Regions from separate parts of the Arthrobacter sp. CAN_C5 genome, predicted to be linked through region 2. Evidence: riboswitches for the same ligand, from Rfam matches in the RefSeq annotation. Region 2 holds a riboswitch; each other region holds the start of a gene.
What was found. Region 2 has a riboswitch for cyclic di-AMP ahead of H4V95_RS09930 (LysM peptidoglycan-binding domain-containing protein). Riboswitches for the same ligand answer to the same signal wherever they lie in the genome.
Positions count from the first base shown of each region.

Region 1: another riboswitch for cyclic di-AMP. It lies ahead of H4V95_RS07495 (C40 family peptidase); the one in region 2 lies ahead of H4V95_RS09930 (LysM peptidoglycan-binding domain-containing protein).
Region 3: another riboswitch for cyclic di-AMP. It lies ahead of H4V95_RS11140 (LysM peptidoglycan-binding domain-containing protein); the one in region 2 lies ahead of H4V95_RS09930 (LysM peptidoglycan-binding domain-containing protein).
Region 4: another riboswitch for cyclic di-AMP. It lies ahead of H4V95_RS16180 (NlpC/P60 family protein); the one in region 2 lies ahead of H4V95_RS09930 (LysM peptidoglycan-binding domain-containing protein).

Region 1 is NZ_JAGGMZ010000001.1:1,591,305-1,596,282, forward strand. Features, by position in the region: gene mutM (bifunctional DNA-formamidopyrimidine glycosylase/DNA-(apurinic or apyrimidinic site) lyase) at 1-706, shown strand, start outside; cyclic di-AMP (ydaO/yuaA leader) riboswitch at 997-1,173, shown strand; gene H4V95_RS07495 (C40 family peptidase) at 1,177-2,046, shown strand; gene H4V95_RS07500 (NAD-dependent epimerase/dehydratase family protein) at 2,313-3,284, opposite strand; gene H4V95_RS07505 (alpha/beta fold hydrolase) at 3,281-4,978, opposite strand, start outside.
Region 2 is NZ_JAGGMZ010000001.1:2,113,892-2,118,869, reverse strand. Features, by position in the region: gene H4V95_RS09935 (F510_1955 family glycosylhydrolase) at 56-976, shown strand; cyclic di-AMP (ydaO/yuaA leader) riboswitch at 1,546-1,793, shown strand; gene H4V95_RS09930 (LysM peptidoglycan-binding domain-containing protein) at 1,796-2,704, shown strand; gene H4V95_RS09925 (hypothetical protein) at 2,839-3,933, opposite strand; gene H4V95_RS09920 (hypothetical protein) at 4,132-4,503, shown strand; gene H4V95_RS09915 (universal stress protein) at 4,791-4,978, shown strand, end outside.
Region 3 is NZ_JAGGMZ010000001.1:2,357,799-2,362,776, forward strand. Features, by position in the region: gene istA (IS21 family transposase) at 1-77, shown strand, start outside; gene istB (IS21-like element helper ATPase IstB) at 74-892, shown strand; gene H4V95_RS11125 (hypothetical protein) at 988-1,266, opposite strand; gene H4V95_RS11130 (hypothetical protein) at 1,340-1,843, opposite strand; gene H4V95_RS11135 (hypothetical protein) at 2,018-2,383, opposite strand; gene H4V95_RS11140 (LysM peptidoglycan-binding domain-containing protein) at 2,712-3,620, opposite strand; cyclic di-AMP (ydaO/yuaA leader) riboswitch at 3,623-3,870, opposite strand; partial or broken gene H4V95_RS11145 (metal-sensitive transcriptional regulator) at 4,253-4,548, shown strand; gene H4V95_RS11150 (DUF4192 family protein) at 4,957-4,978, shown strand, end outside.
Region 4 is NZ_JAGGMZ010000001.1:3,459,739-3,464,716, reverse strand. Features, by position in the region: gene H4V95_RS16195 (MFS transporter) at 1-577, shown strand, start outside; gene serC (phosphoserine transaminase) at 596-1,726, opposite strand; gene H4V95_RS16185 (metal-dependent transcriptional regulator) at 1,975-2,682, shown strand; cyclic di-AMP (ydaO/yuaA leader) riboswitch at 2,933-3,112, shown strand; gene H4V95_RS16180 (NlpC/P60 family protein) at 3,118-4,047, shown strand; gene H4V95_RS16175 (HNH endonuclease) at 4,276-4,776, shown strand; gene H4V95_RS16170 (molybdenum cofactor guanylyltransferase) at 4,773-4,978, shown strand, end outside.

The DNA.
Region 1 (4,978 bases), 520 kb from region 2:
GCAACTGCTCGTCCAGGACGCCGAAGCACCCGAGGAAAAGCATCTCCGGGTCCGGCTCACACTGTCCGCCGTATCCACTGCCGACGCCGGACCGCTCCCGAGGGAACTCCGGTTCGTCGACCAACGCATCTTCGGTGGCCTCTTCGTGACGTCGATGATTCCCACCGCCGACGGTCACGCCGGAGGCCTCGGCGAAAGCCCGCTGCCACTAATCCCCGTCGAGGCGGCCCACATTGCACGAGACCCGCTGGACCCGGCGTTCTCCTTTGCCGACTTCTATGCGAAGTTGCGCCGGCGCAGGACGGGCATCAAGCGGGCACTCCTCGATCAGTCACTGGTCTCCGGTATCGGCAATATCTACGCCGATGAGGCGCTCTGGGCTGCCCGCGTGCACTATGCACGACCCACCGAAACGATGCGACGGGGCGATGCGCTCCGACTGATCGATGCCTGCCGCGACGTCATGCTGCGCGCACTGGACGCCGGCGGCACCAGCTTCGACTCCCTGTACGTCAACGTCAACGGGACCTCAGGGTATTTCGCGCGTTCCCTCAACGCCTACGGCAGGGAGGGCGAACCGTGTACCCGCTGTGCCGCCGACCCGGGATTCCACGGTAGCTCCCTGATTCGCCGTGAAATGTTCATGAACCGGTCCTCGTTCAGCTGCCCCCGCTGCCAACCAAAGCCCCGCAACGGGCGCTGGTAAGAGCTTCTCCGGCCAGGCAGTATTACGGTTTTTGTGTAACGCCGCGGGCGCCGACTAGTTCTCCACACCGGGGCCTTGCCCACATACCGGGGGAGAAGCCGCCGCGGGCGTCGACCGTGCGGGACCATCATGCAATGGAAACCTTCCCAGCGCCCGAGCATGGTTCATCACCCCGACGCGAGTTACCGAATCGCTACCCATCACAGCGCCGCCGTGATACAAATGTGACAAAACTGGACGACCCTAGGTACAGTGGTCAGCGCGCAGGGTTCCGTTCAACTCAGCGTCCTCCCGACAGATTGCCCAATTCTGCCGATGTCGTGAGGTCCGTCCGCACACATCCGGCAGAAGCGGAGGAACCAATAGTGGCCGTCGATCGACGGCCTTGGGGTGAAGACTCGATTTCGAGTCCGGGTGGCTCCCATCCGAATCCGACAGCTAACTTCGTAGGCATCGGGAGAGGCAAGATCATGTCCAAGAACCACATCGCGCGTCACCGCGCAACCCCACCGAGCGCGCTCAAGACCGTTTCCAAAGCGGTCAGCTCACACGCTGGCGCCGTCGGCCGTCCAGCCGCTGTGCTTGTCGCCGCATCGGGTCTCATGCTCAGTGCCGGACTCCCGGCCAACGCAGCCGGTGAAATCACCGTCCAGCCAGCCGCCTCGGCGCCAGCCGTCCAGAGCGCTGGATCAGCAACCTACACCGTTCAGGCCGGGGACACCCTCGGAAACATCGCTGCAGCCCAGGGTGTCAGCCTTGAGTCGCTGTTCGCCCTGAACGGCCTCAGCTACGACTCGGTCATCTTCCCGGGTGACGTTATTTCCCTTTCGGGCGGCGCCACCCAGGCCACCCAGGTAGCAGCACCAGCACCCGCTGCGGCACCAGCCGCCGCGGTGACCGTTGCCGCGCCGGCTCCGGCCGCTCCAGCCGAGACCAGCACCCTGGGCATCACCACCGCCTCTGAAGCCATCACCCCGATGGCAGCAGCCTCCACCGGTGGACAGGCATCCAGCTCGGGCATCGTTGGCACCGCGCTGTCGATGGTCGGCTCGGGCTACGTCTACGGTGGCACCACCCCGGGCGCCTGGGACTGCTCAGGCTTCACGCAGTGGGTCTTCGCCCAGCACGGCATCGACCTTCCCCGCACCAGCCAGGCACAGATGGCTGCCTCAGCCCGCACCAGCAACCCGCAGCCAGGTGACCTCGTCATCCAGAACGGCGGCGGACACGTCGGCATCTACATTGGTGACGGCCAGATGGTCAGCGCGCTGAACCCTAGCCAGGGCACCCTGGTCCACGCGGTCGACGCAATGCCTGTCGTTGGGTACTACACTCCCTAAGTGTCTGACGGGGGGCTCGTAGGCGGAATGCCGTCAGGCTGGAAGCCGTCCCCGCAGACAACCTGAGGAGATCGGGCACAACCAACGAATGCGCCATCGGAGAATTCCGGTGGCGCATTCTTGTGTCCGCTTTTCTTTGCGCCCGTATGAGCGTTTTCACTGACTGTGAATTTTCACAGACTCGTATATTCACCGACGTCTGGTCCCGGTGCCTATGGCCCACTATTCAGCGGGCAGAGGATATTCGGTGTGGAGAGGACTCCTGGCTACAGCTGCCGGTAGTGCTCCGAGAGCCTGGCCAGGCCCTCATCGAGTGACACGCCGGGCTTCCAGCCCAGCAGGTCGCGGGTACGCCGCTGATCGAACCAGTGGGCGGTGGAGAGTTGCTCCGCCAGGAACCGGGTCATCGGTGGTTCCGCATCGGCCCCGCTGCGCTGCCACACGAACTCAACCAGCGACCCCGCACCACGTGCCACCCTTCCGGGAACGCTCCACCGCGGCGGGCGAACCCCACCCGCCCGGCAGATGCCCGCGATCAGTTCGCCGATGGGCCGGGGCTCTCCGTTGGTAACCACGACCGCCAACCCCGCTACCCGGTCCATCCGGCCGAGGGCAGCGGCGATCGCCTCGGCGGCGTTATCCACGTAGGTGGTGTCAACCAGTGCGGTGCCAGCGTCCAGGACGGGGAGACGCCCAGCTCGCGCCCGCTGCAACACCCGCTCCACCAGTTGGGTGTCGCCTGGACCCCACACAATGTGTGGCCTGACTGCCGCAACGCGGAAGCTGTCGCTGTTGGCCTGCAACGCGATGATTTCGGCGCGGGCCTTTGTCTGGGCGTAGTGACCCAACACCTTCTCGGGCGTGGCGTCAGTGGCAGCCTGCCCCACGATCGACGTACCCACGTGCGCCACCGAGGGGGAGGAGATGAACACGAAATCCAGCACCCCGGCGGTGCGCGCCGCAGCCAGCAGGCACCGGGTGCCCTCCACATTGACTGCTTCGAAGTCAGCTGCCGCTCCGGCGAACGAGACCTTGGCCGCCAGATGCACCACAGCATCCATGCCCAGCACCGCCCGCTGGACGGCAGCCGGATCGGTGATTGATCCCAGGCTGTCCTCGATGCCGCTCAGCCCGGCTGGACGCCGCTGAAACGTGCGCACCTCGTGGCCCTGGTCCCGCAGAACCTCGGCAGTCACCCGGCCCAGCATCCCGCTGGCACCGGTGACCAGGACCCTCACAGTTTGCCGATCTTTCCGCCGGCCAGCACCCCGGCTGCCCACCGTGCCACGGCAGTCCGGTCAATCTTGGCGTTGTGCCGGATGTCCGTGGGCAGCGCGGGAACCACCAGCACGGCGGACAGCTCAGCGCCAGCGGCGCGGGCGGCACTGCGTGCCTCGGACGCCAGCGATGCGGGTGCTAGCCCCGGTTTTGCCGTCGCCGGGATGGTCTCGACCACCGCGACCACCGCCTGGGTGCCAGCCGGTCCCACGCCAACTACCGCTGCGAGCCCGACGACGTCCACCGCCTCAAGAGCCTGCTCCACCCCTACCGGGGTAAGAACACCAGCGGCCGGGGTGATCAGGTGGGGAAGCCGTCCCTCGACCCAGAGCCGCCCGTCGCCGTCGAAATGTCCGATATCCCCGGTGCGGTGCCAGCCACCGGTCCGCGAGCTCTCGCTCTGGGTGAGCCACAGTCGGTGGTAGCGGTCCTTCACATGGGGAGCATCGATGAGGATTTCCCCGGTCACCCCAGCCTCGGTGGTGGGTTCGCCGTCGGCGGTCCCCGCCTGGCTGAGTTCACTGACGGCGATCCGTGCTCCCGCGACGGCCCGGCCCACGCAGACGCCGTTCCCAGCGCCCACCACGTTCCCGGCAGCAGCGTCGGCTTCGGCCGAAAGGATCAACCCGAGGTCGACGTCGGTGACGGGCAACGCTTCGGTCATCCCGTAGGGCGTGTGGAGAGACGCCGCAGGAAGAATGCCCAGCAGCTCGGACAGCAGCCGCGACGGCACGGGGGCGCCAGCCGAAAGGAGCAGCAAAACCCCTGCCAGGGCTTGTCTGCCGGCATCGGTCAGTTCTTCCTGGGTGGCCAGGATGTTCCGGAGCGCTGCGGGGGACGCGAACACGGTGGTCGCGTCGATGGCCGCAACGGCGTCGGCGAGGGCCGACGCTGAAAGGGTCCTGGGTCTGGTGACGTCCATGTCGGGGGTGATCGACGTCGTGCCGAGGGCCGGGCCCAGCAGGGCGAACGGTGCGAAACCCGCCACCAGGCCGTCGCCGGGGCGAATGCCGAAGGTCTCGGAGACAGTGTCCCGCATCGCTGCGAGCCGGCGGTGGGTGTACACGACTCCCTTGGCGGGGCCGGTGGAACCGGAGGTGAACAGGATAGCGGCGTCGGCATCGGGATCGAGTACATCAGGATCGAGCACGTGAGCTGATCCGGTGTCACCGGTTCCAGTGTCACCGGTTGCAGGGTGAGGGGTTCCAGCATCGTCGGGCGCGGCGGTCGTCGTGCCCTCGCGGAGCTCCGCGAGTGAATACTCCACCCCAAGGAGTTTCCGCTTGGCGGTGGGAAGCGTGGCAACACTGATGCGGCGGCCGGGCCAACCGAACAGCTTTGCTGCGGTGAGCGCCAGGTCGATACCGATCAGGAAGTCCGGAACCGTCCCGCGAACCGCCTTGCTGAGACCCTTACGGCCCAGCCCGGCGTCGGCAACGATGATCACGGCGCCGATCCGCAGACAGGCGTAGAGAAGCACCGTGAGCTCCACCCCGGGTGGCACCATCAGGCTCACCCGGCTGCCGCGGTGCAGGCCGATCCGCCGCAGCGCGTCGGCGAGCGAACTGACGTCGTGTTCCAGCCCACGCCAGGACAGGGACCGGCCGATCCGGCCATCCTCGCCCATGTCGGCGACAGCCAGCTGGTCGGCGTC
Region 2 (4,978 bases):
GTTCACTAGGGGGAGGGCTAGACATCTGGCCCTCCCCACTTTCTCCCTTACTTCCTTGACCCGAAAGATCATCACCGTGCCCCGCACCAAACTTCTTCTCTCATACCCGCAACGACACGCCAAGCTCGTGGTTCTCACGGCCGGCCTCCTGGTCCTCACGGCCTGCTCACCGCAAGCGGCACCGAGCTCCGGCACCAGCGAATCCTTCGGCTCTGCCACAAGCGCGCAGGGCTATCCCACCGGTCACGTCCACGGAATGAGTGTGAATCCGGACACGAACCAAGTCTTGCTGGCCACCCATGATGGGCTGTTCGACATCTCGGAGTCGCCAGCAATCCAGATCGGGCCGACCATCGACCTGATGGGCTTCACCACGGCAGGGAACGGCGACCTATATGCCTCGGGTCATCCCGGTCCGGGAACCAATTTGCCCGACCCGGTGGGGCTGATCCGGTCCACCGATCGAGGCCGAACCTGGGAACCGCTGTCCCGGCAAGGAGAGTCCGACTTCCATGCCCTCGCCGTCACCGACGGAGGAATAGTCGGTTTCGACGGCCAGCTTCAGACCAGCGCCGAGGGAACCTTGTGGCAGCCCGTGGCAGAGCAAATACCCGTGTTCAACCTGGCTGCCAGCCCCCGGGACAGCGTTGTGCTCGCTACCACCGAGGAAGGCCTGCAACGCTCCACCGACGGCGGCGTGACGTGGGCAGCCGTGCCGGAGGCACCGTTGCTGATGTTCACGGCACTTACTGAAGGGAAAGCCGCCGGAATCACGCCCGACGGGCAGATCCATACCAGCGCTGACGCTGGTCTGACCTGGGTCGAACAGGGTTCAGCTCCCGGCGAGGCAGCAGCGGTTGCCACTCAGATGCTCGACGACTCCACACTGCGGATCTGGGTGGCGACCGAAAACAGTGTCCAGGTCTCTAATGACAACGGGCAAACCTTCACGGACATCAGATCCAACCATCAGTAGTTGGTGGTGAAGCACGCATCGCTACAGGAAGCGGCGATCCGGCCATTCGGGCACCTTGCGGCGGAAGCGCTATTCACCGTCGCCGACGGCACAGACGGTATCGAATGATCCCGAGAAGTGGACCCCGGCACGGGGGCCGAAACGCCTTCATAGGTTTGATTTGAGTCGCCGGCACGCAAAACGGCAGGGTCGGTGTAGACCGGCCTCTCGCCGTCATCGGCTGCGAAAATCGCGGCCACCACGCCAGGCGCAATTGCTGCGGCTGCGATCGCGCCTGGGATCCGCGAGGCCCCGGAGTCATCGGAGGAACCACTCACCAACTCGATCTGGATCGGTACACTCCCGCTGCCGTCGTTGGCGGCCATGTCGTCCTCCATGATCTGAGCCGAGCATTGATGGGATAGTCCAGTTTCTCCGGGAAAACCAAGAGGCGAAATGGGGTCCCTCGACCGTCGGTTACCCGTGAGTAGGGCACCACCCTAAAGAGGGCCGTAACCGTAACGTGACATCCATACCTCCGTGGGGTACTCTCATTCGAGTGATCCCGGCACCCCGCCGAGATCACAATCCCGCGCAGAATGCCGAGCCCTGCCGCTGCACCGGGACCCGTTCGCACAATCCAGATGGCAGGGACGGGGGAACCACGTTTCCACCGGGCCACCGCACGCGGTGACCCTCGGGGTTAAGTCGATCTGACTATCCAGTGCAAAATCTGCCGCATCGTTTGCGATGGGCAGAAAGCTCAAGGATGGTGGACGGCCGGGTGACTCCCATCCGAACCCGACAGCTCACCCCGCAGGCATGGGAGAGGCAACCACCATGTCACGTAAGTCCATTTCGGCACGCCACCGCGCGGCCACCACCCACTCCATCGCTCTTGAAGGTCTGACCCAGTCCGCCAAGACCAATGCCGTAGCACTGGGCAAGCCAGCCATCATCGCCGTCGCGACCGGCAGCCTCGTCTTCTCCGTCGGAGCGACCGCCCACGCAGGAACCTACACGCAGGGCGAAGCAACGACCGCCTCCGCAGTCTCAGCACCCGCCGCTTCCGGAGTTCACACTGTTGCTGCCGGGGACACCCTGGGCGCAATCGCGGCACAGAATGGTATCAACCTCGACACCCTCCTGGCGCAGAACGGGCTGTCCTACGCCTCGGTCATCTACCCCGGACAGCAGATCCAGCTCACCGGTGGGGCAGCCGTCAGCGCGGCAGCCGTGCCAGCAGCTACTGCAAGCCAGGCCTTCTACTCGGCACCTGCACCAGTCGCTCCGGCAGCAGCACCAGCCGTTCAGGCAGCAGCACCCGCTCCAGCAGCAGCACCCGTTTCCGCAGAACCAGCAATGATGACCTTGGCTTCCAGCCCCATCACCCCGATTGCGTCTGCAGCTAAGGCAGCTCCGTCAGTTCCAGCCAGCGGAGTCGGCGCAGCACTGGTCGCTTCGGCCTATGGGCAGATCGGGTCCATCCAGGACTGCACCGTCCTCGTCGAACGCGCTCTGCGCTCCATCGGCCTGAACGTCGGCGACCTCGGCCCCTCACAGTTCGCTCAGTACGGCTCGGTTGTATCCTCGCCAGCACCGGGTGACCTCGTGATCAATGCCGGACACATCGCGATCTACGTTGGCGGTGGCAAGGTCATCAGCAGCGGCATGAACGGTGCCAACCTGACGATGGAGCACCCACTGTCCGATCTCGCCGGTTCATACTTCGTGCGAGTCACCGGCTAACATCTCAAGCTCTCGGACTCGTTCCGTGAACTGAACATAAGTGGCAGGTACCCTGGACGGAGGGCACCTGCCACTTATGTGTTCCATCCAACCCCGACTCGACATGCCGCTGTTTTGTCACGGTGTCGTACTTGCTAGCCGGAGATGTTTGCTGCGTCGTACCAGCGCAGAACCCGCAGTGCCCTGAGGGTGTTCCACCGACTCGAGCTGCCATCGGGTTCTTCGAATCGAAAGTGGACCGCGCCGGGGTGAGTCTTATCCAGCAGCCAACCTCCATCTGGCTGACGCTTCGCGCGAACATGTTCGACCGCCTCGGCCAGCCGCGGATCAGCCGGTCCGCCACGCAGGGCGAAGTAGCTTGTCGCCTTGAGCAGGTCATAGTGCCAGCGGGGAGGGTAGGGAAACTGAAGCCATCTCGGGTTCACCACCTCACCGGTGCGCAAGGACCGGAACAGGCTGCGTCGAAGCAGATACTCCTCGCCTTCATAACGGGCCCGGCGGGCCTCGTCGGACCCACCAGTGTTTCGCTCCCACCTCAGTAAGGCGTCGACCACGTCAAGAGTGCTCGCGAAAGATCCGGGAGCCGAACGCGACTCGGCCCAGCAGTTCCAGCCACCATCAGGCAATTGGTCGGCCACGAGTCGCTGCACTACCGGGCCGACGTTGACGCCTAGGTAGGTGCCGATCAGTATCGTGCCGGCATTGATGCAGCAGTCGACTTCACCGGCGAAGAAGGGCAATCCGTCGTACTCCCACCGGCAGTTGCGCGCGACCAGCCGGGCTGTCTCACGCATCACAGCGCTGTTCGGAGGTAAGCCCAAGTGACACAGGTCGAGCAGCACCGGGTAGGTAGAGGTCCATGGTTGCCCCGGCTGTTCACCTGGTGTCTCGGTCGGTTCCACGTCAGGTGATGGGAACGACGGCGGTGGCTCACCAGCAGCAAGGGCCTGCGCCGTGCTTTCGGCGAACGCCGCGGTATTCGGGAAGCATGCGCCGTCCGCCCACTGCCCATCGGGTGCCCGCAAGGCGAGCAACCGAGCGCCCCACCCCACGTGTTCCACCCGCGCCCGCTCTGTTACTACCTCACCCTGCGGGGCGTCGAGGAGATCGCGCAACACCTGCCACCGGATCGCAGGATCGCTTTTCAGGAGCCACTCCACTACCGGGTCGTTCTCGGTCAGCGGTGGCGTTTTCGGGTGGTAGGGATGGTACTTCAGCGAAGTGTCCACCGTTGGATCCTAATTGAAAGCTAGGACGCAAGAAAGGGGCGACGGCATCGGACACCGACCCGCCGCTGCCATCCCATCCGTTCCGATACCCAGCTTCGCCTCAGGTGAGGACGGCTATCACGAGCCGCCTCAACGCAATCATTCCTGTGCAACCAGACCGGACGGACGGCCAGGTCCCGCATCCCGTATCTTTAACTGGTGGTTACACGACGTGAAGCAGCTCAGATTCTCGATATTCCGCTGGAGATGGCACACCGCCACGGTATCCCCAGCAGGCTGACCGACGCCGAACTGTCGGAGCTGGTGGAAAATCCCCCAGCCTGGCTCGTCCAGTCCAGGGAAAACCGGACGGGCAAGCGGCCTGTCTGGGTCCAGCTGACCTGTGTGGTCTGTGGTTTCTCGGAAGCTGCCCGGCCGAAGAAATGGTGGCCGCCGTTCACCTATGTCTCCTGTGCCCACCACTCCCACGATGAAATCCCGCAGGCAATGCCGAGTCTCGTTCGCAGCGAGTACGAAGGAATTGGGAGCCGGTTTGTCGGCATCGTCGATGTAGAAGTGCCCGTCACCTAACCGGGATACGTTTCATCCTGCCCTCGGCCCGGGGGACCGTAGGCGGCAAGGGTCGCTCCACTGCCTGCCGGGCCAACACCGTTCACGCTGGTCACCGCCTCAGCGTCGGCGTCGTAATAGAGATCCCAATTGAATCTGTCCCCGCCAGCGGTCCCGCCCGGGTTGGAGAGCCTCGACTCACGGTCCAGGGGAATGAAAGGCTGCCTTAGCCTAGTGAGGTTTTTCGGCTAACTTCGGTAGGCTCCGGATACCGCTATAAGCGGATCGATAATTGAGGAGGAACCAGCATGGCAGGAAATGTGGTTGTTGGGGTCGATGGCAGCGACACCGCGTATATGGCCGCTTCGCGCGCCGCGGTCCTTGCCGAGGGCCTGGGAGTGGAGCTTGTGGTGCTCAGCGCGCACATCAAGGGCAACACTGAGGTTGTCCGGATCGGAAATGACACCTGGATACTGGACGACGCCGAGCAGGCTCT
Region 3 (4,978 bases), 240 kb from region 2:
CCAAACGCACTCCATCGAACCCAGCAAATACCTCTGTCAGCGCGCCCGTCAGCATGTCGAAGGAGAACATCTCATGAGCCCCACAATCTCGACCACCCCCGTGACCCCGACGTTGCGCCGGCGACGTGGCTTGACTGAGCAGGCGGCCGTGGCGGCCGTCGACCAGGCCTGCCGCCGGCTACGTCTCCCCACCATCCGGGCGGTCCTCGACGAAGCGCTGACCGTCGCCGGGAAGGAACAGTTGTCCTACCAGGGTTTCCTGGCCGAGCTGCTGCTGGCAGAGTGCGACGACCGGGACCGTCGCTCCTCAACCCGGCGGGTGAAAGCCGCGAACTTCCCGCGGGATAAGTGGCTCGGGGACTTCGACTTCGACGCGAACCCCAACATCAACCCTGCGACGATCCACACGTTGGCGACCGGGGACTGGATCCGCAAAGGACGACCCCTCTGCCTCATCGGAGACTCAGGGACCGGGAAATCCCACCTCATCATCGGCCTGGGCACCGCGGCCGCGGAGAAAGGGTACCGGGTGAAATACACCCTCGCTACGAGGCTGGTGAACGAACTCGTCGAAGCCGCGGACGAGAAGATGCTCGCCAAGACCATCGCCCGGTACGGGCGGGTCGACCTGCTCTGCATCGACGAGCTCGGCTATATGGAACTCGACCGGCGAGGCGCTGAGCTCCTCTTCCAGGTCCTCACCGAACGCGAGGAGAAAAACTCCATCGCGATCGCGTCCAACGAGTCCTTCTCCGGCTGGACAAAAACCTTCACCGATCCACGACTCTGCGCAGCGATCGTAGACCGCCTCACCTTCAACGGAGCCATCATCGAAACAGGCACCGACTCCTATCGCCTCGCCCATACCCTCGCCCAGCAAAGCGCGAGCTGACCCGCGTCATCACTATCGACTCCGAGCGATCAACGTCAGGCGGGGACCACCGACGGCTGCCTGAAACGGATCCCCAAGCGGGCGTCCGACCTGGTCTAGTCCGCGATGGACACGTACCCCTCGGTCCACAAATCATCACCGAGAGTTGCGGCGTCGATGAGAAAGCACTTGGGTTCGTCTTCGAACCCTGGCTGGGACCGCGCTCGATCAATACGCGCTTGAGCCGCATCCTGTGATCCGTAGACACCAAGCATCTTCGCGTCGTCCCCAGACTGTTCGTCGAGCAGGATCTGGCCATCGTCACCGAAATGCTCAGTTGGAGAACCGTCGAGCCACTTTGCGTGATGAATGTGCCACACCATGTATACATCCATGAAGGCAGTATCTCAGCTGCAGCGACTCATAGACCCAGGGTCCCGCTGAGGGATTGCTCTTGGGACGGATAGATCAGGTTGGAGCACAGGTTAAAGGCGCCGTGTTGAGCCAGTGCCGCAGGTAGCTTCGTCCCAGTTGGTCAGCCACGTCGTCGAGGGCTGCCTCATACTCGCCGCGATCGAATACGAGCGGCCCAACATGAGTGACCCTGTCTTCCTCCTGAAACTCATCCAGTTCGTTCTCAGTACTGGGCGGACCGTCATGACAGAAGTCGCTCCAAACCACTCGATCGGTTTCAACTTGGATTCTTACGCTGATCCCACCGCAGCCCTGATCAAAGCATGCACCGCAGAAGTAGAGCCAGACACGGTGTGGAAAGAACTCGCCTGAAAGCTCGCCCTTTAGGCGACGAATCTGATCTAGGGCGGCACCGAAGGGCAACTTGCGTCGTCGCAACAGAGTAATCTCATACTGCTCCAGGTCCACCGTGTCGAACACCAACTCCCGAAGGAGCCGACCATCCACGAGGAAGTCAAAACCACCACTCGCGTCGGGACACAGACCGAACTGATTCATGCCAGCACCGATCCCTTCACTTGTCTCCTTCGCACGTCTAGGAGCTCCGGGGAAAGCTCTCTAGTTACTGGTACTGCAATTACACTGCACGGGATCTCTTGGCGGGTCGGAGCGGCTTCGGGCCGCTCGAAAACCTTCGCCCTAAGCGCCACTCGAAGCAGTCTGACTCGATAATCATTTGCGGACAACGCCGCGGCCCAGCAGGCTGCGCCGCTCACTGATCCGCCCTCCTCCCTCGAGGTACACCAGCATCGCGAGACAGAGCTTTCGCAATGCTTCCTCCCGGTACTCCTCGGCGTCCTCCTCATCATCTTCTTCATCGAAGGCCATGATCTGCACGTTCAGCTCCGGAACGTAGGCGATCATGAATGGACCGCCGTCAGCTCCGATTATGACTGAGCGCCCTTCGCGCGTGCCGCTAATGACGAGTGAGCCGTAGGGCCAGTCTTTGTCATCGGTGTTCACATCTGCCGTCACAAGATGCTCATTGAAGACTTCCGGGACCACGCGTCCGAGCATGGCTCTCATATCGATAGTCATGGAGACAGCTTCGCAGACCGATGCCGTATCGACACGCTCCACCAAGAGAATCAGACAACTGCTACCGAATGACTCGCTTGAGGATCCTGCACCGGGGTCATAACCATAAGGCATTGACGGCTTGGCTACGTTCGACGGTCATCAGCCGGGGCCACTTCTAGCCGTCCGGCCGGGGCCAAGACGGCTTGACACAATCAAGAATGGTCGCGTTCTGGTCGCCTAGTGAGTTAGACAGTGTGCGAACCCAGACATAAAAGTGGCAGGTGCCCTCCGTCCAGGGCACCCGCCACTTTGTTCAATTTACGGAGAAGCTCCGTGAGTCAGGGTACTAGCCGTTGACTCGTACGAAGTATGAACCGCCAAGGTCGGACAGTGGGTGCTCGATGGTGAGGTTTGACCCGTTCATGCCACTGCTGATGACCTTGCCGTTCCCGACGTAGATGGCAATGTGGCCCGGGCGGACTACGAGGTCACCGGGTGCAGGGCTTGAGACCCGGGTTCCGTACTGATCGAACTGCAGGGGGCCGAGGTCGCCGACGTTCAGGCCGATGGAGCGCAGAGCGCGTTCGACGAGGACGGTGCAGTCCTGAATCGACCCGATCTGCCCATAGGCCGAAGCGACCAATGCTGCGCCGACTCCGCTGGCTGGAACTGACGAAGCTGCCTTAGCTGCAGACGCAATCGGGGTGATGGGGCTGGAAGCCAAGGTCATCATTGCCGGTGCTGCGGAAACGGGTGCTGCTGCTGGAGCGGGTGCTGCTGCCTGAACGGCTGGTGCCGCTGCCGGAGCGACTGGTGCAGGTGCCGAGTAGAAGGCCTGGCTTGCAGTAGCTGCTGGGACGGCTGCCGCGCTGACGGCTGCCCCACCGGTGAGCTGGATCTGCTGTCCGGGGTAGATGACTGAGGCGTAGGACAGTCCGTTCTGGGCCAGGAGGGTGTCGAGGCTGACACCATGCAGTGCCGCGATGGCGCCCAGGGTGTCCCCGGCAGCAACAGTGTGGACTCCGGAAGCGGCGGGTGCTGAGACTGCGGAGGCGGTCGTTGCTTCGCCCTGCGTGTAGGTTCCTGCGTGGGCGGTCGCTCCGACGGAGAAGACGAGGCTGCCGGTCGCGACGGCGATGATGGCTGGCTTGCCCAGTGCTACGGCATTGGTCTTGGCGGACTGGGTCAGACCTTCAAGAGCGATGGAGTGGGTGGTGGCCGCGCGGTGGCGTGCCGAAATGGACTTACGTGACATGGTGGTTGCCTCTCCCATGCCTGCGGGGTGAGCTGTCGGGTTCGGATGGGAGTCACCCGGCCGTCCACCATCCTTGAGCTTCCTGCCAATCGCAAACGATGCGGCAGATTTTGCACTGGATAGTCAGATCGACTTAACCCCGAGGGTCACCGCGTGCGGTGGCCCGGTGGAAACGTGGTTCCCCCGTCCCTGCCATCTGGATTGTGCGAACGGGTCCCGGTGCAGCGGCAGGGCTCGGCATTCTGCGCGGGATTATGATCTCGGCGGGGTGCCAAGATCACTCGAATGAGAGTACCCCACTGTGGTACCAAAGTCACGTTAAGGTAACGGGCTTTTCAAGGATTACCGCACCCGCGGGCCTCTGGCGTTCAAGGGAACCCATTTCACCTATTGAGCATTCCGACCGGAGCGGATCGTCGATGATACTTATCGTGGCCGCGGAGCGCATGGTCGAGGACGTGCCAACGGCCTCATCTGGGTCTGACCAGGAAAGGTCGGACCTTTGAAAAGATAGGACCGTGAACGCCGGAGCCGGACCTCGGAACAGTACCGATGACACCCTGGAGGCGGCGGCAACGGAAGTTCCCACGACGGAGCCCACCGTCGCGGACTAGCCGGTTACCACCGGTGCGGTGCACCATTATTCCCCGGGCAAGGCGGCCTATCTGCGGCGATTGAAGGCATTGAAGGACAAGTCCGTTGGATAGCGCGGATGGTCGACGAAGATCAGAACTGCATCGACATCCTCACCCAGCCCGCGGCTGTCAACACTGCCATGCACGCCGTGAGTCTGGGCGGCCTTCTAGAAAACCACTTGCAACATTGCGTCGTCGCCGCCGCCCAGGAAGCCGAAACCACCGGGGCCTACGAAGCGGTCGACGCGAAGGTTGAGGAAGCAACACAGGCGATCATCAGACTACTGCGCTAACCGTTCCCCGGAGGCCCCTGTGCGCTCCCAGGCTTCATCAGATAGTCGTGATAATGCCTCAAACGGTGGGTCCGCGCATCAGCATTTACTAGTGGTTGGTTCTGATGTCATGCCGTGCCACACGGAAACATACCCATGTATGACCCGAAGCATCATCGCTGTTTGTCATTCTGATCCCCATCATCGCTGGGCGGGTCCTCCCCACAACCAGGGCGCGAAGCGCCGGGAGCAGACCAAATTTCCGTTCGGCGCTCCTCCGTCGCTTATTTCCTCGCGAAATTTTGGCCCGCTCCCGGTTCCCCAAGTTGCACTCCGGCCCCTCGTACCTAGCGGTGATTCCTCTATCAGAACGACGCACAAATATGACAGACACATACGGTGCCAGCCAGTCGCCGAAGGAGAAGGAACATGGAACCGCTGACCATCAAAA
Region 4 (4,978 bases), 1.3 Mb from region 2:
CTTCGGGCTGAATTTCGCAATCTACATCGCGGCGATGGCCCGCACCGAGTTCAACAGCGGCGCCGGCGTGTTTGGTGTGCTGTCATCGGTGATGGCCGTCGGATCGGTGGCCGGCGCACTGCTCTCCGCCCGGCGCAGCAAGCCGCGCCTGAGGTACATCTACGGCGCGGCGGCCGCCTTCGGGGTGGCGTGCGGGGCCGCCGCGTTGGCCCCCACCGTCTGGCTCTTCGGGATCACGCTGGTCCTGGTTGGCCTGTTCGCCCTCACCCTGATGACCAGTGCCAACGCCTATGTCCAGACCACCACCGAGCAGGTGATGAGGGGTCGGGTGATGGCGCTGTACTTCGCTATTTTCCTGGGTGGCACCCCAATTGGTGCACCGATCGTCGGTCTGGTCTCCAACGCGTTCGGGCCACGCTGGAGCCTCGCCGTCGCCGCAGCCGCAGGTATTATCGCGGCAATGGCCGGGATGATCTGGGCCTGGCGCGCCCACCACCTCAGGCTGCGGTACGAATCCGCCCCGCGGCGACGGTTCCGGATTGAGACCGACTTCGGGAAGCCGGCCACCGACCCCTGACAGGACGGTTCCTCCCGGTTACGAAGCCTGCCCGATCACGAAGTCGATGCACGCCAGCAGCGCCGACACGTCGTCCGGCTCAATCGAGACGAACGTCGCGATACGCAGTTGGTTGCGGCCCAGCTTCCGGTAGGGCTCGACGTCGACAATTCCGTTGGCGCGCAGCACCTTCGCCACCAGTGCGGCGTCGATGGATTCGTCGAAGTCGATGGTCGTAATGACGTTGGAGCGGTCCTCCGGGCGGGCCACGAAGGGGGTGGCGACGTCGGACGCCTCAGCCCACTCATAGATCCTGCCCGCCGAGTCGGCCGTGCGGGCGGCAGCGAACCCCAGCCCGCCGCTCTGGTTCAACCATTCGACCTGGGCGTTCAGCGTGACCAGGGTGGCCAGGGCGGGAGTGTTGTAGGTCTGGTTCAGCAGCGAATTGTCGATGGCGGTCTTGAGGCTCAGGAAGTCGGGAATCCAACGGTCCGTGGCGGCGATTCGCTCAGCGCGTTCCAGCGCGGCGGGGGAAAACAGGCCCAGCCAGAGTCCGCCGTCGGACGCGAAGTTTTTCTGCGGGGCAAAGTAGTAGACATCGGAGGCGCTGACGTCGACATCGAGGCCACCGGCCGCCGAGGTGGCGTCAATGAGGACCAGCGCGTCGGGTGCGGCGCCGTCCACCCGGTGGACCGGCGCGGCAACGCCGGTGGAGGTTTCGTTCTGCGGCCAGGCGTAGACGTCGACGCCCCCCTCAGCCTCGGGGGTGGGGCGCGTCCCGGGAGGGGAGGTGATGACCGAGGACGCCTGCAGGAAGGGCGCCCGGTTGGTCGCGGACGCGAACTTGGAACCGAATTCCCCGAACGACAGATGCTGGGCCTTGTCCTGCACCAGCCCGAAGGACGCTACGTCCCAGAAAGCGGTCGACCCGCCGACGCCCAGGACCACTTCATAGCCGGCCGGCGCAGAAAACAACTGGCTGAGGCCCTCGCGGACGGAACCGACAAGGTTCCGCACCGGTGCCTGACGGTGGGAGGTTCCCAGCAGCGTTCGGCCAGCCTGCGTCAACGCCTCCAACTGGGCGTCGCGAACCTTCGACGGGCCAGCACCAAAGCGCCCGTCGGCGGGGAGGAGCCCCGCGGGGATCTTTTGGTCCGGGGAAATGCTCATGGTCTCTCCAAGCGGTTGGCGCGGGACGTCGTCGGGATACATTCTGCCGCACGGCGGCCTAGCCCCCGCAATTATGAACAGCCCTACGCCGCGCCCCTCGTAGGGCAGCCAATTGCCGTGGCCAGCAGGAAATGGGTTAACCTTGGGAGGCGTAGAACTTGTGTTCGGCGCTGGCATCAGGCGCCGCGCTTGCACCGCGAAAGCCGCCCGCTGTTCCATCCCGCACCAGTGCCTAGGAGCTGAACCGCATGACGGACCTCATCGATACCACTGAGATGTATCTGCGGACCATCCTGGAACTGGAGGAGGAGAACATTGTTGCCCTCCGCGCCCGGATCGCTGAACGCCTCCGCCATTCAGGCCCCACCGTCTCGCAGACCATCGGACGGATGGAGCGCGACGGACTGGTGGTGGTGTCCGGCGACCGTCACCTCGAATTCACTGACCTGGGACGGCGCCGCGCGATCGGTGTAATGCGGAAGCACCGCCTTGCTGAACGGCTGCTGTCGGATGTGATCGGCCTCGACTGGGCCTACGTCCACGAGGAAGCCTGCCGCTGGGAGCACGTCATGAGCGAACGGGTTGAGCAACGCCTCTACGAGCTGCTCGGCAAGCCGACCGAGTCCCCCTACGGCAACCCCATCCCCGGGCTGGAAGCGTTGGGCGGCCCGCCCGCCGAAGGGTTCTCCGTGGGGGTGCGCAGCCTTTCATCGGTGATCGGCACTTCCCCGGCCGGATCTGTGATTACCCTGGTCCGGCTTGCGGAACCCATCCAGGTGGACCCGGAGCTGCTTTCCCAACTGGACGAGGGTGGATTGCGTCCCGGAACTGCCATCTCTGTGCAGTCCGTCGGGGACTACGTCTCGGTCCGCGTGGACGGCATCGAGGGTGCGCTGGAGCTCCCACCCGAGGTGGCAGCCCACGTGTTCGTGTCAGTCTCCCCAGCCGCCGGCTAGCGCCGAGCGGCAGCCGCGTGGCACTGAACCGTGAATGGTCCGGACAAGTTGCCCACCTTTGGGGTAACAAACGAGTATCTTTCGCGTGCACCTAATCATCTCGAAGCCAGTAGCTGTGAAGGACCGATGTGATGGCCGTAACCATCTCCATACCATTCCGTGACCGGAATGTGACATTAGGTCTGATCTGATGTACCGTCGATCTCGTGCCCAATTCTTCTAGGTTGGTCACTCTCGAGCAGATCGCCTAGCTCTGCCACTGCCCGAGATCCGTTCGCACAATTCGCATGGCAGAGGCGGGGGAACCACATTAGTGGGTTTCGCAAGAAATCCTGGGGTTAAGTCGTGCCATTCCGAAAAGGAACCGCGCGGCCGGGTGACTCCCATCCGAATCCGACAGCTCACCTCGCAGGCAATTGGGAGAGGCAATCGAACGTGTCATACAACTCTGCTCTGGGCCGCCACCGTGCCGTCCGCACCAACCCCTTGACCGCCATCTCAGATGCCGTGTCCTCCAACGCTGGTTCGGTAGGTCGTCAGGCCGCAGTCCTCGCTGCCGCAACCGGTCTGGTACTGACCGGCGGAGTATCAGCCAACGCCGCTGATCTCTCCCCTCAGGCTAACGAGCGCGCCACCATCGCCTCCACTCTGGAAATCCAGGCGGCACCGGCAGTTGTCGAAGCTCCGGCAGACGCCAAGATCGCCTTCAACCGCACACCGGTTAAAGCTGTGGCCGCCCCCGAGGTAGTCGAAGCCCCGGCAGTCAAGGTTCAGTCCGAAACGGTTGCCGAGATCGAGGAAGCCCCCGTCGAGGCACCGGCAGCAGAGCCCGTCGCCGCGGAGCCCACTGTCTCCGAGCCGGTAACTGTAGCCCCAGCGGTCGCAGCAGAACCAGTCGCGCCGGCAGCCCCTGCCGCAGTCGTTCCGGCAGCTCCGGCAGCCGCAGTCGCAGTCGCTCCAGCAGCCCCAGCCCCAGCCCCAGCCGCACCGGCTCCCAAGGCTCCAGCCGCCAAGAAGACCCCCGCCGTATCCTCAGGCGTGGCCGCCACCATTGCTGCCGCAGCCCAGGGCCAGCTCGGTGTCACCCAGGACTGCACCCGCCTTGTGAGCAACGCCCTTGCAGCCGCAGGCATCAACTTCCACGGCTGGCCAGCCGGATACCTTTCCCTGGGCCGCACGGTCAGCGGCGGCGAGGCCATCCCCGGCGACCTCATCTACTACGCAGACGGTGGCGCCGGCGTTGCCCACATCGCCGTCTACATCGGCGGCGGCAAGGCCGTCCACGGTGGATTCAACGGCAACCAGACGGTAGTCGCCCCCGCCGATCTCGGTTCCGGCCCGGTCTACATCCGCGTCGGCGGCTAACCCACCACGAACCACCAGAAAGGACCCGGAGGATTTCGATCCCCGGGTCCTTTCTGCGTCTGGGGCCGTCACTCCAGAGGTACGACACGCACGACACGGGCGGCCACCAGCGGTGAGAATTGGCAAACCGGGTGCCAGCCGAACTACCCTTACATAAAATAAGTCAGTTGTAGTCCTGTTTCCCCGGACCACAGGGACGCGGGCAATTCTCGGCAAAGAGGAATGTGCATGCGCACTCTCGTTCTGAATGCTGGATATGAGCCACTGGCGGTAGTGACCTTCCGCCGGGCGCTGGTCCTTGTGCTCGCGGGCAAGGCAAGTATCGTCGCGGAGGGGGAGGAACCGGTGATCGGACCCAACGAAATCCTCGGTCGGCCCTCGGTCATCCTGCTGAACCGGTACGTGAAAATTCCCTACCGGCACACCCTTGTTGCTACCCGGCGGGGTGTCCTGCGGCGTGACAACCACCTGTGCGCCTATTGCGGCAAAGCCGCCGCCACCATCGACCACGTCTTCCCCCGGTCCCGCGGCGGGGACTCGAGCTGGGAGAACCTGGTGGCCTGCTGTCTGCGGTGCAACAACGACAAGGGCGACAAAACCCTCGCCTCGCTCGGCTGGCAGCTCCGGATGACCCCGCAGCCGCCCCGCGGGAACCCCTGGCAGCTTCGCGAGATTGAGAAGCCTGCCCCACAGTGGAGCGCTTTCCTCCGCTCGGAGACCGCCGCTTGAGTGCTCAGTCACCCGTTGTCTTCAACGCCGTTGTGCTGTCTGGGGGGCGCTCGTCCCGCCTGGGAGGCACACCGAAGGCCCGCCTGGAACGCGATGGGCGGAGCTTGCTCGACCTCACCTGTCTCGCCGTAGCAGACGCGCGCCGGGTGGTGGTAGTGGGACCCGAGGAACATTCGCTGGCCGGTGGACTTGGCTCGGACGG